Bradyrhizobium diazoefficiens: one gene and its partner. The protein of the gene in region 1 binds, or shares a complex with, the protein of each later gene. Links are inferred from orthologs where the notes say so. Each region holds a gene or a part of one and is shown on either strand. Other genes may lie near its edges.

What was found. The genes of interacting proteins can lie anywhere in the genome.
Region 2: the proteins of JJB99_RS18265 (region 1) and JJB99_RS27020 are in contact, whole or in part, in a cryo-EM structure (PDB 8Z1Y), measured with the Escherichia coli proteins. The link is inferred for Bradyrhizobium diazoefficiens from one-to-one orthologs.

Annotation. Positions count from the first base shown.
Region 1 is NZ_CP067100.1:3,847,202-3,855,257, reverse strand. The notes cover bases 2,776-5,660. They hold JJB99_RS18265 (ABC transporter substrate-binding protein), read right to left. Parts: upstream 5,071-5,660; coding sequence 3,481-5,070; downstream 2,776-3,480. Other genes in these bases: mtnK (S-methyl-5-thioribose kinase), read right to left, coding at 5,203-5,660; JJB99_RS18270 (ABC transporter permease), read right to left, coding at 2,776-3,421. Also shown: JJB99_RS18285 (ABC transporter ATP-binding protein), read right to left, coding at 1-710; JJB99_RS18280 (ABC transporter ATP-binding protein), read right to left, coding at 703-1,683; JJB99_RS18275 (ABC transporter permease), read right to left, coding at 1,680-2,501; more of JJB99_RS18270, read right to left, coding at 2,498-2,775; more of mtnK, read right to left, coding at 5,661-6,495; JJB99_RS18255 (hypothetical protein), read right to left, coding at 6,529-6,876; JJB99_RS18250 (IS481 family transposase), read right to left, coding at 7,136-8,056. UniProt on the Escherichia coli protein: Part of the ABC transporter DppABCDF involved in dipeptide transport. Binds dipeptides and accepts a wide range of side chains, including small neutral, bulky hydrophobic, and positively and negatively charged groups. Tripeptides are poor substrates.
Region 2 is NZ_CP067100.1:5,676,784-5,680,308, forward strand. The notes cover bases 633-3,525. They hold JJB99_RS27020 (ABC transporter permease), read left to right. Parts: upstream 633-1,581; coding sequence 1,582-2,469; downstream 2,470-3,525. Other genes in these bases: JJB99_RS27015 (ABC transporter permease), read left to right, coding at 637-1,578; cnbZ (2-amino-5-chloromuconate deaminase CnbZ), read right to left, coding at 2,492-3,238; JJB99_RS27030 (adenylate/guanylate cyclase domain-containing protein), read right to left, coding at 3,248-3,525. Outside these bases: JJB99_RS27010 (ABC transporter substrate-binding protein), read left to right, coding at 1-626. UniProt on the Escherichia coli protein: Part of the ABC transporter DppABCDF involved in dipeptide transport. Responsible for the translocation of the substrate across the membrane.

The sequences.
Region 1 (8,056 bases):
TCGCTCATGTGCTCGACGACGCCGAGGTCGTGGCTGATCATGATGTAGGAGAGACCGAGCGTCTCCTTCAATTCCAGCAGCAGGTTGATGATCTGGGCGCGGATCGAGACGTCGAGTGCCGACACCGGCTCGTCGCAGATGACGATCTTGGGGTTGAGGATCAGCGCACGCGCAATGCCGATGCGCTGGCGCTGGCCGCCGGAGAATTCATGAGGGTAACGGCCCGACTGCTCAGGCCGCAAGCCGACATGTCGCAGCATGGCCGAGACGCGGTCCTCGATCTCGCTCTTTGCGGTCACGCCATGCACGCGGAGAGGATCTTCCAGCGTGCGCCGAACGGTCTGGCGCGGATTGAGCGAGGCGTAGGGATCCTGGAACACGATCTGCACGATGCGGGCCAGCGACTTCCGATCGCCGGATTGCCTGTTCGTCACGACCTGCCCGTCGAGCACGATGCGGCCGCGCGTCGGCGTCAAGAGACCCAGGATCGACAATGCGACCGTCGACTTGCCCGAGCCGGACTCGCCGACGAGGCCGAGGCATTCGCCCCGCTTCAGCTTGAGATCGACACCGTCGACGGCGCGGAGCAGCCGGCGGCCGCGGCCGAGCAGGCCACCGCCAATCGGAAAATGAACCGCGAGATCCTCGACGCTGAGGATGAGATCGTCGTCCGCCCTCCCCTCACCCGATCCGTTCTTGGGCTCATGCATGGTGGTGACACCTCACCAAGCCGCCGGCCTCCAGCCACTCCGCGGTCGGCGCGACCGTGCGGCAAATGTCGGTTGCATGCGCGCAGCGCGGATTGAACCGGCAGCCATCGGGGAAATTCGTGATGGCCGGGACGACGCCCGCGATCTCCTTCAGCCTGCTGCGGCCAAGCGCGGCGCGGCTGCCCAGCCGCGGCAGCGAGTCGACCAGACCCTGCGTGTAGGGGTGCGACGGCGCGCGGAAGATGTCGGCGGAGCTGCGCTCCTCGACGATGCGGCCGGCATACATCACGGCGACGCGACTACAGACATTGGCGACGAGGCCCAGATCGTGGCTGATCATCAGGATCGCCGTGCCCCGCTCGGCGCACAGATTCCGCATCAGTTCGATGATCTCGGCCTGCACGGTCACGTCGAGCGCCGTGGTGGGCTCGTCCGCAATCAGCAGATCCGGGCCGCAGGCCAGCGCAATCGCGATCATCACGCGCTGGCGCATGCCGCCGGAGAGCTGGTGCGGATAGTCGTACACGCGCCGCTCGGGTGCGGGGACACGAACGCTCGCCAGCGCCTCGACCGCGAGCTGGTTGGCCTCCCGCCAGCTCTTGCCCTTGTGCAGCACGAACATCTCGGCGATCTGCCGGCCCACGGGCGAGACCGGGTTGAGCGCCGTCATCGGCTCCTGGAAAATCATGGCGATGCGATCGCCGCGCAGGTCGCGCAGCCTGGCGGCTGAAAGGCGCTGGATTTCCTTCCCCCCGAACCGGATGACGCCACCGCCGATCGACAGCGGCGGCCGCAACAGCCCGATCAGGGCGAGCGCCGTGATGCTCTTGCCGCAACCGGATTCGCCGACGAGGCCAAACGTCTCGCCGCGATCGATGCGGAACGAAATGCCCTCGGCCGCCGCAACATGTTTCGATCCGTCGTCGAGATCGATGCGCAAATCCTCGACTTCGATCAGCGGCATGCCCGTCATGTCCGCCGGCTCCGCGATTGGGGATCGAGAATGTCGCGCAGGCCATCGCCGAGCAGGTTGAGGCCGAGCACCGTGAGGAAGATGGCAAGGCCAGGAAAGACCGAAAGCCATGGCGCCGTCGTGATCTGGTCGCGGGCGTCCGACAGCATGCTGCCCCAGCTCGGGAACGGCGGGCGGACGCCGAGGCCGAGGAACGACAGCGCGGCTTCGGACAAGACCGCGCTGCCCATACCGAGGGTGCCGATGACCACGATCGGCCCGAGCATGTTCGGCAGCAACTGCGTGATCATGATCCTTAGGTCGCCGTAGCCGAGCACGGCCGCCGCTTGCACATAGCCCTGGGTCCTCAGCGATAACGCCGAGGCCCGCGCGATCCGGCAGGTGAAGGACCAGTTGGTCAGGCCGAGCGCGATCAAGAGGCTGGTCAGGCCCGGGCCGAGCACCGCCATGATGGCCAGCGCAAAGATCAGCGAGGGGATCGCGAGCATGACGTTGGTCAGGCCGTTGACGACATCGTCCCACCAGCCGCCCCAATAGCCGGCACTGAGGCCGAGGCCGACGCCGATCACGCTGTTGATGAGTTGCGAGACGATGCCGACCGTCAGCGATACGCGCGCGCCGTAGACGACGCGGGAGTAGATGTCGCGGCCCTGGTCGTCGGTGCCGAACCACCAGGTCCAGCTCGGCGGCTCTTCCGCGTTCATGAGATTGGCGTCCAGGACCGGATCGGCGTGCGCCAGCCAGGGCGCAAGCAGGCCGACCAGGATCGCGAGCGCGAACAGCGCGCCGCCGATGATGAGATTGGCGCGAAGCTTCATGCGTATCTGATCCTGGGATCGATCACGCCGTAGAGCACGTCGATCAGCAGATTGATCGCGAGAAAGGCCAGCACGACCACGAGAATGGAGCCCTGGACGGCGGGAATGTCACGCTGCAAAACACTGTCGACCAGCAGCGAGCCGATGCCGGGCCAGGAGAACAATTTCTCGACGACGACCGCCTGCCCCATCAGCCCGCCGAACTGCAGGCCGACGGTTGTGAGGATGATGACGAGCGCGTTCCGCATCACATGCCATTTCACCACTCGGGCCTCGCTCATGCCCTTCGAGCGCGCGGTCCGGACGAAATCGGCGGTCATGATCTCGAGGACCGCAGCGCGCGTCGTTCGGGCAAACAGCGCCATCGGCGAGACGCCGAGCGTCAGGGCCGGCAGCAGCAGATATTTCGGGCCGCCATCGCCGTAGCCGAAACTTGGCAGCCAGCCGAGCTTCAACGCAAACAGATACATCAGCACGAGGCCAAGCCAGAACTTTGCGATTGAAAGGCCCGACACTGCCAGCACCATTGCGAGCGTATCGACGATGCCGCCGGGGCGCAGCGCTGCGACGAAGCCAAGCGGCACACCGAGCAGAACCGCAAACGCCATGGCTGCGCAGATCAGTTGCAGCGTCGGCCATGCCCGCTTGGCGATCATGGCCGTCACAGGCTCTCGCGTCCGGAACGACGTCCCGAAATCGCCGGTCGCGAGCTTGGCGATATAGGCGCCGAAGCGCACATAGATGGGATCGTCCAGGCCAAGCTGCTTCTTCATGCGCAGCTCGACCTGCGGATCGGCATCGTCGCTCATGCTCGAGACAATGCTGCCGGGAACGACGCTGAACAGCACGAAGACCATCAGCACGACGGCGAGCACGGTCGGAATGGTTTGCAGAAGGCGACGGATCACGAACGAGAGCATCGGCACTTTCTTCCCTCCCTCCATCGCTTAAGGTGATGGAGGGAGCACGAGAACGCGTATCACTTCGCGGGCGAGGTCTCGTCGACCCAGAGGTCCTCGACGTTCTGGTGGGTCAGCTCCGTCGCGTTGAGCTGAACTCCGTGGAGCCAGGGCTGCACGGCCATGACTGCCTTGTTGTAGTTGAAGAACCAGACCGGCGCCTCGTCATAGAGCAGCGCATTGGCCTTTTGCAGCAGCTGGGTTCGCTTGGCGACGTCGTCGGCCTGCCCTGCCTCATCGATGATCTTGTCGAACTCGGCGTTCTTGAAATTCATGTAGTTGCAGGCCGATTGCGGCGTCGACGAGTGGAAGCATTTCAGCGCAGCGAGCGGGTCCGGGCCGGTCTGCTGGGAATAGATGAACGCCTGGTAGTCGCCGGAGCGGATCACCTCCGACAGCACCGCGGTCTCGATCTGCTTGACCTTCGCCTTGATGCCGACCTTGTCCAGCATCGGGATGACGGCCGAGACGATCGGCAAGCCCCAGCTTTCATTCTGACTGGTGGTCCATTCGAATTCGAAGCCGGAGGGATAGCCGGCCTCGGTCAGCAGCTGCTTGGCCTTGGCGGGATCGTACGGATACGGCTTCATCGCCTTGTCGTAGGCGGACGAGGTCAGCGGCAACCAGCTGGTGGCACGATAGGCCTTGCCCTTGACCAGCTTGTTGATGATCAGATCGGTGTCGATCGCGTAATTGATCGCCTGCCGGACGCGCTTGTCGGTGAACGGCTTGAACGAGGGATTCATCCCCATGTAGCGCGTGAAGACCTCGGCGACCTCGACGATGGTGCCCTTGAGATCGGCATCGTTCTGATAGGCGACGTACTGCGCAGGCCCGAGCACGGAGGTGTCGATCTCCTTGTTACGGAAGGCGACGTCGCGTGCCGCGGCCTCGGCCATGATCGACACCACGACCTTGTCCGCATAGGGCTTGCCGGGCTTGTAGAACCGGTCCCAGCGCTCCATGGCGATGCGCGATCCCGGCACGTGCTCGACGAATTTGAATGGCCCGAGACCGATCGGCTTCTGGAGAAAGCTCTCCTTGGCGGCCTCGTCGGCGGGATAGATCGAGGTCAGCGCGGTGAAGAAGTAGAAGCCCGGATCGAGATTCTCGGTCAGCTTCATCTCGACGGTGAAGTCGTCGATTTTCTTCAGGCCGGATATCTCCTTGGCCTGGCCCTTCTCGACCGCGGCCGCGCCCTCGATGATGCGGACGTAGCGCGCGCCCGGATAGGCCTTGGTGCCGTCCATGATGCGGTTGTAGGACCAGATGACGTCGTCGGCCGTCATCTTGCGGCCGTTGTGGAAATAGGCGTCGTCGCGGAGCTTGAACGTGTGAACGAGGCCGCCGCCCGAAACGACGTCCTCCTTGGCAAGCTCCAGAACCGGTTTGCCTTCCGCGGAATTCCAGATGTAGAGCGAGCGATGCAGGGCCTTGGCGTAGATCTCGTCCTGCGCGCGCTGCGTGGTGTGAATGTCCAGGCTGGTGAAGCTCGAACCATAAGGCGCCGTCATGCGGATGGTTCCGCCCTTGCGCGGCGTCTGCGCCTCCGCCGGGGCGGCGAGCGCCAGACCCAAACCCGCAACGATCGCAATCGTCCTGAACATCATGGTCCCTCCGACAATGCAGGCGTATTCCAGTCTGCGAGTTGACCATTCGTAGGATGCCGAATGCAAGCGCCTTGAATGGGGTGACGCATGCGAGCGTAGCGCTCGGGCTCTGCCGATTTGCAAGGGCGCGCCCTAGCCGGCCGCGAACTCCGGCTGCCAATTGCGCAACTTTCGCGCTGCAGCGGTGACATCGGCGATGGCCGGAAATGCCGCTGTCTCCACCATCATCCTCCGCGCCAGCCGCACGGCACGGGCCTCGCTGATCGCCCGCCTCCTCGGGTCCTCGATCAGCTCGAAATCGATGTTGTGGGCGAGGCCGAAGATGCGGCGGATGGTCTTTGCTGCGGCGAAACCGATGGTGTCGGCGAACAGGCGCTGCATGTAGGCCTGCCGCTCGGCCTCAAGGCGCGCGGCGCCCTTCTCGCCGGCGAACAGTGCGACGGGATAGGCATCGCCCGCCGCGCCGGCGCGCCAGAGCTCGAGGAATTTTCGCGCGAACTCGGTCCAGACCTGCTCGACGGTCTCCAGCACCCAAGCCTCGAATGCAGCCCGCTCGCCCGGTGCGCGCTCATGCCCGGCGGAGGCGAAATAGGCCATCAGCAGATTGGCCAGCACCGCGCCGACGTCGAACCCCATCGGGCCGTAGAAGGCGAATTCGGGGTCGATCACGCGGGTCTGGCTGTCCGTCACCATGATCGAGCCGGTGTGGAGATCGCCATGGAGCAGCGCCTCGGGGCTCGCCATGAATTTCAGCTTCAGCCGGGAGATCGCGACATGCAGCTCCATGTCGTCGCGCAGCTCTGCGGCGAGCCCATCGAGATAGGGCGCGGTCCAGCGGTTCTGCTCGGCGATGCGGTAGGGATCGGTGAAGATCAGGTCCTCGGTGATCTTGCAGAGCGCATGGTTGCCGGCGAACGCCGCGATACCCTCCTTCTTTTCGGCCGCGGACAGTGCGAGGTCAGAGGTGAAGAACAGGGTGCGCGCCATGAAGGTGGTGATGTCACTGGCGAAGCGCGGATAGTGCGTGGCCGCGACCAGCCCCTTGCGCATGATGATGTGGGGCTCGAGCAGCTCCATCACTGTCAGCGCCAGCACCTGGTTGTGATGCAGCAGCGCCGGCACGAGGCCAGGCGCGAGCTGGGCCTGCCGGGATAGCGCGAGATATTCGTAATGGGCCCGCGACAGCGGCAGTGGCCAGCTCTCGCCGACGAGGCGGACATAGGGCAGCGCCTGCTTCACGGCGATGCCGCCGCGATGGCCCTTGACGATGAAAACGAGATTGAGATTGCCGTCGCCGACTTCGGTGATCGACCAGGATGCCGGCTCACCGCCGAGCAGCGCGGCGATGTCAGCCAGGCCTGCGAGATAGTCCCGCAAGGCCGCCTCATGCAGAATCCGATAATCCTCCGTCCGGCTCCCAGTCATGACGATCCCATCCCCTATGTAGGGGCCGGATCGTTACTCCCGCTCCAGGAAGCTCGAGCCGATCTCGGCCTTTCTTTTGATCGGATCGTAATCGCAATAGACGCTGTCCGCCACCAGCGTGTAGCTGGCGCTGATATTGTATTTGTCTGGCTTGACCGAGTTCAGTCCGATCACCGCGGTGCTCTTGCCGCCGTTCCACTTGAAGGGCGTCGAACTCTTGGCCTGCTCGCAGGCCATCACCGCCTCGTTGAAGACATAGCCCTCGACGAACGCCTTCAGCGTCCGCACCTGCACCGCCGTCTTCCATTCGACATAGCCGACGGCCCCAAGCCCCGCGACGATCAGCACCAGCAGTGCGATGACGATCCGCTGAAAAGTCATTCATGCCCCCAATAATGAAACAAGTGCAAAATTCTAAGCAAGCGACCAGGCTAGGCAAGGTCTGTCGAAGAGACCTCACCCCTCTCCCGAAGGGAGAGGTCGGATCGCATCGGAAGATGCGATCCGGGTGAGGGGTTACAGTCCCACCGTAGGATGCAGCCCCTCACCCGGATTGCACTGGAGATGCTTCGCATCGCCAGACGCATGTCCAGCGGATGGATGGGTAACAAAACAGACCGGATGGATAGGTAACAATCGTTCATGGTTTGGTCGGCTGCGGCGCTGCGCTAGCGCAGCGCCGCAGCCTGCGTGTTTTCTGGTCGATGATGCCGATCGGTATGTGGAAGAAGCGCACTTGCCATTGCCCATCGGCGGCCTCCTCGACGGCAACGGCCTCACCAATGAGAGCGCTGGAGATGTGAATGAGTTCGCCGCGCCACTTGATCTCGCCGTTGGAGCGGACCTGGCGCACCGCGGCTTCGGCTGGATAATCCGGCTCCGGAAGCCGCCTCGGCATCGCACGAGACGAAGGCTGATAGACGCTGGCAGGTGGGCGCTGGCCAAGTGACTCGTGCGGTCGTTCTTCGTTGTAGTCGCGCACGAATGCCGCGAAGCGACGAGCCTGCGCGGCCTGGGTCGGCGGCGGCGGCTGCATGGCCTCCAGAAGCGTGAGGTGAAAACGCTCGTGGCGGCCGTTCTGCTGTGGATGGCCGGGATCAATCCGTTCATGGCGGATGCCAAGCTTGATCCACCATACCGACAGTGCCGTCAGGCCCGTGGTTCCGGTCGAGGCGAACGGCGAGCCGTTGTCGGAGCGGATGATCTGCGGCAAGCCGTACTCGCGAAACGCCCGCTCCAGCAGCGGTTGGCACTCGGCATGTTGCGTGCTGCCCGTCGCCGCCAGGCTAATCAAATAGCGGCTGAAGCCATCGGTCACCGTGAACGGTTCAACGCGAGATCCGTCGCCCAGGCGGATCCAGCCCTTGTGATCGAGCGCCCATACATGGTTGGCATGCTGAGGCACCGTCAGTTGCCCCATGCGCGGCGGCGCACGCCGCCGGGTCCGACGGTTGCTCACCAGTCCCGCCCGTTTGAGAATCCCGCCCGCCGTCGAGGCCGACGGCCAATCGACGTCCCCTTGGCGAGCCTCAAGTTTGCTGACGATCTTGCGCGGTCCCCA
Region 2 (3,525 bases), 1.8 Mb from region 1 along the record:
GCGAGGCGATCAACCAGGTCGTGTTCAACGGCGAGTTCCAGCCCGGCAATCAATGGGTCAATCCCGATCATCCCTACTATCAAAAGTCCCTTCCGATCCGGCCCCGCAACGTGGAGAAGGCCAAGGCGCTGCTGAAGGAGGCCGGCGTGACGCCGCCGGTCAGCGTCGATTTCCTTGTGCCGAAGGGCGCGGAGACCGAGACGCCGGCGCAGGTGATCCAGTCGATGGCGGCGGAAGCCGGGTTCGACATGAAGATCCGCCTCACCGAATTCGCGACCGGATTGAAGCAGGCCGAGGCCGGCGACTATCAGGCCTATATGCTCGCCTGGAGCGGCCGCGTCGATCCCGACGGCAACACCTTCGTCTTCCTGCACAGTGGCGCGCCGCAGAACTACGGCGCCTGGAACAATCCGCAGGCCGACAAGGCGCTGGAGGACGCGCGTCTCGTCACCGATCCCGTCAAGCGCAAGGCGAGCTATGAGGTCCTGGCGAAGCTGGTCCAGGATGAGGAGCCGCTGCTCTACCTCTACCACCGCCGCATCATCATCGCGCACACGACCAAGCTCGAAGGCTACCGGCAGATGCCCGACGGTCTCGTGCGCGTCATTGGCCTCAAGCTGAAGTGACGTTGCAAGGATGCTGAACTTCCTCGCCCGCCGCCTTGCGCAGATCGTGCCGACGCTGTTCTTCGTCTCGGTGCTGATCTTCTCGCTGCAGCAATTGCTGCCGGGCGATCCCGCGCTGGTGATGGCGGGCGAAGAGCGCGATCCGGCCGTGATCGAACAGATCCGGCACCAGTACCGGCTCGATCAGCCCGTCCCGGTGCAGTACGCCTATTGGATCAAGGGCGTACTGTCGGGCGATTTCGGCGAGTCCCTGCGCAACAAGATGCCGGTGCGCGAATTGATCGCGCAGAAGCTGCCGGTGACGCTCCAGCTGGGCTCGATGGCGATCATCATCGCCTTCCTGATCGGCATTCCCGCCGGCATCGTCGCCGCCGTCAAGAAGGGCTCCGCCTGGGATTATGGCGCCAATTTGTTCGCGCTGTGGGGCATCTCGACGCCGAACTTCTGGCTCGGCATCATGCTGATCTTCCTGTTCTCGATCGAGCTCGGATGGTTGCCGGCCTCCGGTTACGTTCCGCTCACCGAGAGCTGGCGCGCGAGTCTCGCTGCCACCATCATGCCCGCCTTCGTGCTCGGCAACGCCATCGCTGCGGTCCTGATGCGGCACACGCGTAGCGCCATGCTCCAGGTGCTGGAAAGTGACTATGTCCGCACCGCGCGCGCCAAGGGACTCTTGGAGCGCTCGGTGATCCTCAAGCACGCCATGCGTAACGCGCTGACCCCAGTGATCACCTTGGGCGCACTCGAGCTCGGCACGCTGCTGTCGGGCGCCGTACTGACCGAGCAGATCTTCTCCATCCCCGGCTTCGGCAAGCTGATCGTCGATGCCGTCTTCAACCGCGATTACGCCGTCGTGCAGGGCGTCGTGCTGGTGACGGCGACGATCTACATCACGCTCAACCTGATCGCTGACATCGCCTACATCCTCGTCAATCCCAGGCTGAGGGGCTAGGCCATGACCGACGCTGTGCTCGCAGCCAATCCCGTCGCCGATGCCGGTGAGCTGGACAGCCCGGCGCGCCGGGCGCGGCGCCGGCTGTTCAAGCGCAAGGCGGCGGTTGCGGGCCTCGTGGTGCTCGTCGTGTTCATCCTGCTCGCGCTGCTGGCCCCTCTGATCGTGCCCTACGATCCCATCGCGACGAGCTGGAGCCTGGTCCGCAAGCCACCGACGGCGGCACACTGGTTCGGCACCGACGAGCTCGGCCGCGATATCTTCAGCCGCGTCGTCTACGGCGCGCGCGCCTCGCTGCTCGCCGGCCTGATCTCGGTCGCGATTGCGCTCGGCATCGGCGTGCCACTCGGCCTGCTCGCCGGCTATCGCGGCGGATTCGTCGATGCGCTGATCAGCCGGATCACCGATGCCATGCTGGCCTGCCCGTTCCTGATCCTGGCGATCGCGCTCGCGGCATTTCTCGGCCCGAGCCTCGGCAACGCCATGATCGCGATCGGCATCTCGGCAACCCCGATCTTCATCCGCCTGACCCGCGGCCAGGTGCTGAGCGTCAAGGCCGAGGACTATGTCGAGGCCGCCCGCGCGCTCGGCAACCCGCCGTGGCGGATCGCATTCTCGCACATCCTGCCGAACATCCTGCCGGCGCTGCTGGTGCAGGCTACGCTGTCGATCGCCGCCGCCATCATCGCCGAAGCCGCGCTGTCCTTCCTCGGCCTCGGCCAGCAGCCGCCGGCTCCGTCCTGGGGCAGCATGCTCAATGCGGCACAACGGTTCCTGACCCAGGCGCCCTGGATGGCAATCTGGCCGGGACTTGCCATCTTCCTGGTCGTGCTGTCGCTGAACCTGCTCGGCGACGGGCTGCGCGACGCGCTCGATCCAAGGCAGCGTTAGATTAAACTAGCGGGTCGAGCGATCAGATCACCACCTCCCGCATCACCCGGCGGCAATCCATCTCGTATTCGAGATCGACCACCGGCGGCCGGGCGAAATGCCAGGTCAAGCCGGAGCGCAGCGCGCCGCGGCGGACCAGTTCGTCGACCAGCGCGTGGTGGAAGTCGTGCACCGAATAGGCCTGCACACCGGTCGTGTCCTTCCAACCGAAACCGAACGCGGTCATCCGGTTTTCCATCTGCGAGGTCGTGGTGAACCGCACCTTCTCGCGAAGACCCTCCCGGCTGAGGTCGCGGTATCGTACCGTGCGCTCGACATAGCTGCCGCTGCCTTCGCGCGCCTCGGCGCCGCCGGCGATCACGAAGGACGGCGCCTTCGATGTCGTCGGGCGCGTGAAGGAGAAGGCGTAGAAGCACGGCTCGGACGGCGGATCGATCTCGGGACAGACATTGCTGCGCGCCACCGGATTGGTGGTGCCGTCGAAGATACCCCATTCCGACAGCGTCTTCACATAGTGCAGGTTGAAGGCGCGAAAGCCCTCCTCGCTGAAGGCTGCCGGCGAGCGGAGCTCGCAGGCGCAGAATGCGGTGAGCGGCCGGCCTGCCTCCTGGATGTACTTTGCCGCCAGCGCAAATCCCTCGGCGAGCGGCACCAGGCGGTCGAACCGGACGCGCTCGATCTCATAGCCGTCGTCCGCGGCCGCGCCGGCCGAATACTGGAACACGGACGGGATGAAGCGATAATTGCCGGCGGAGAAATCACTGACCATGTCGAGCTCCTAATCCAGTTGCATGCGGCTACCCTTGGCCCCATTGAGCAGGCGCTTCAGATGGAAGCTGGCCAGCGCATCCTCGGCATGCATCCCCACCAGCGCGGCAAAGGCCGGCATGGCAGCGAGATCGCCAGCCTCCATCTTGGCAAAGGCCTCGGAATAGAGCGCAGTCTCCGGCGCTTCGAATTTGGCTTGCGCCAGCGGCTCGAACGCGCGCAACGGCTCGCTGCGTCCGCGCAGCATCAGCTCGCCGACAGGGCGGCCCTGGAAATTCTCGGCCGCCT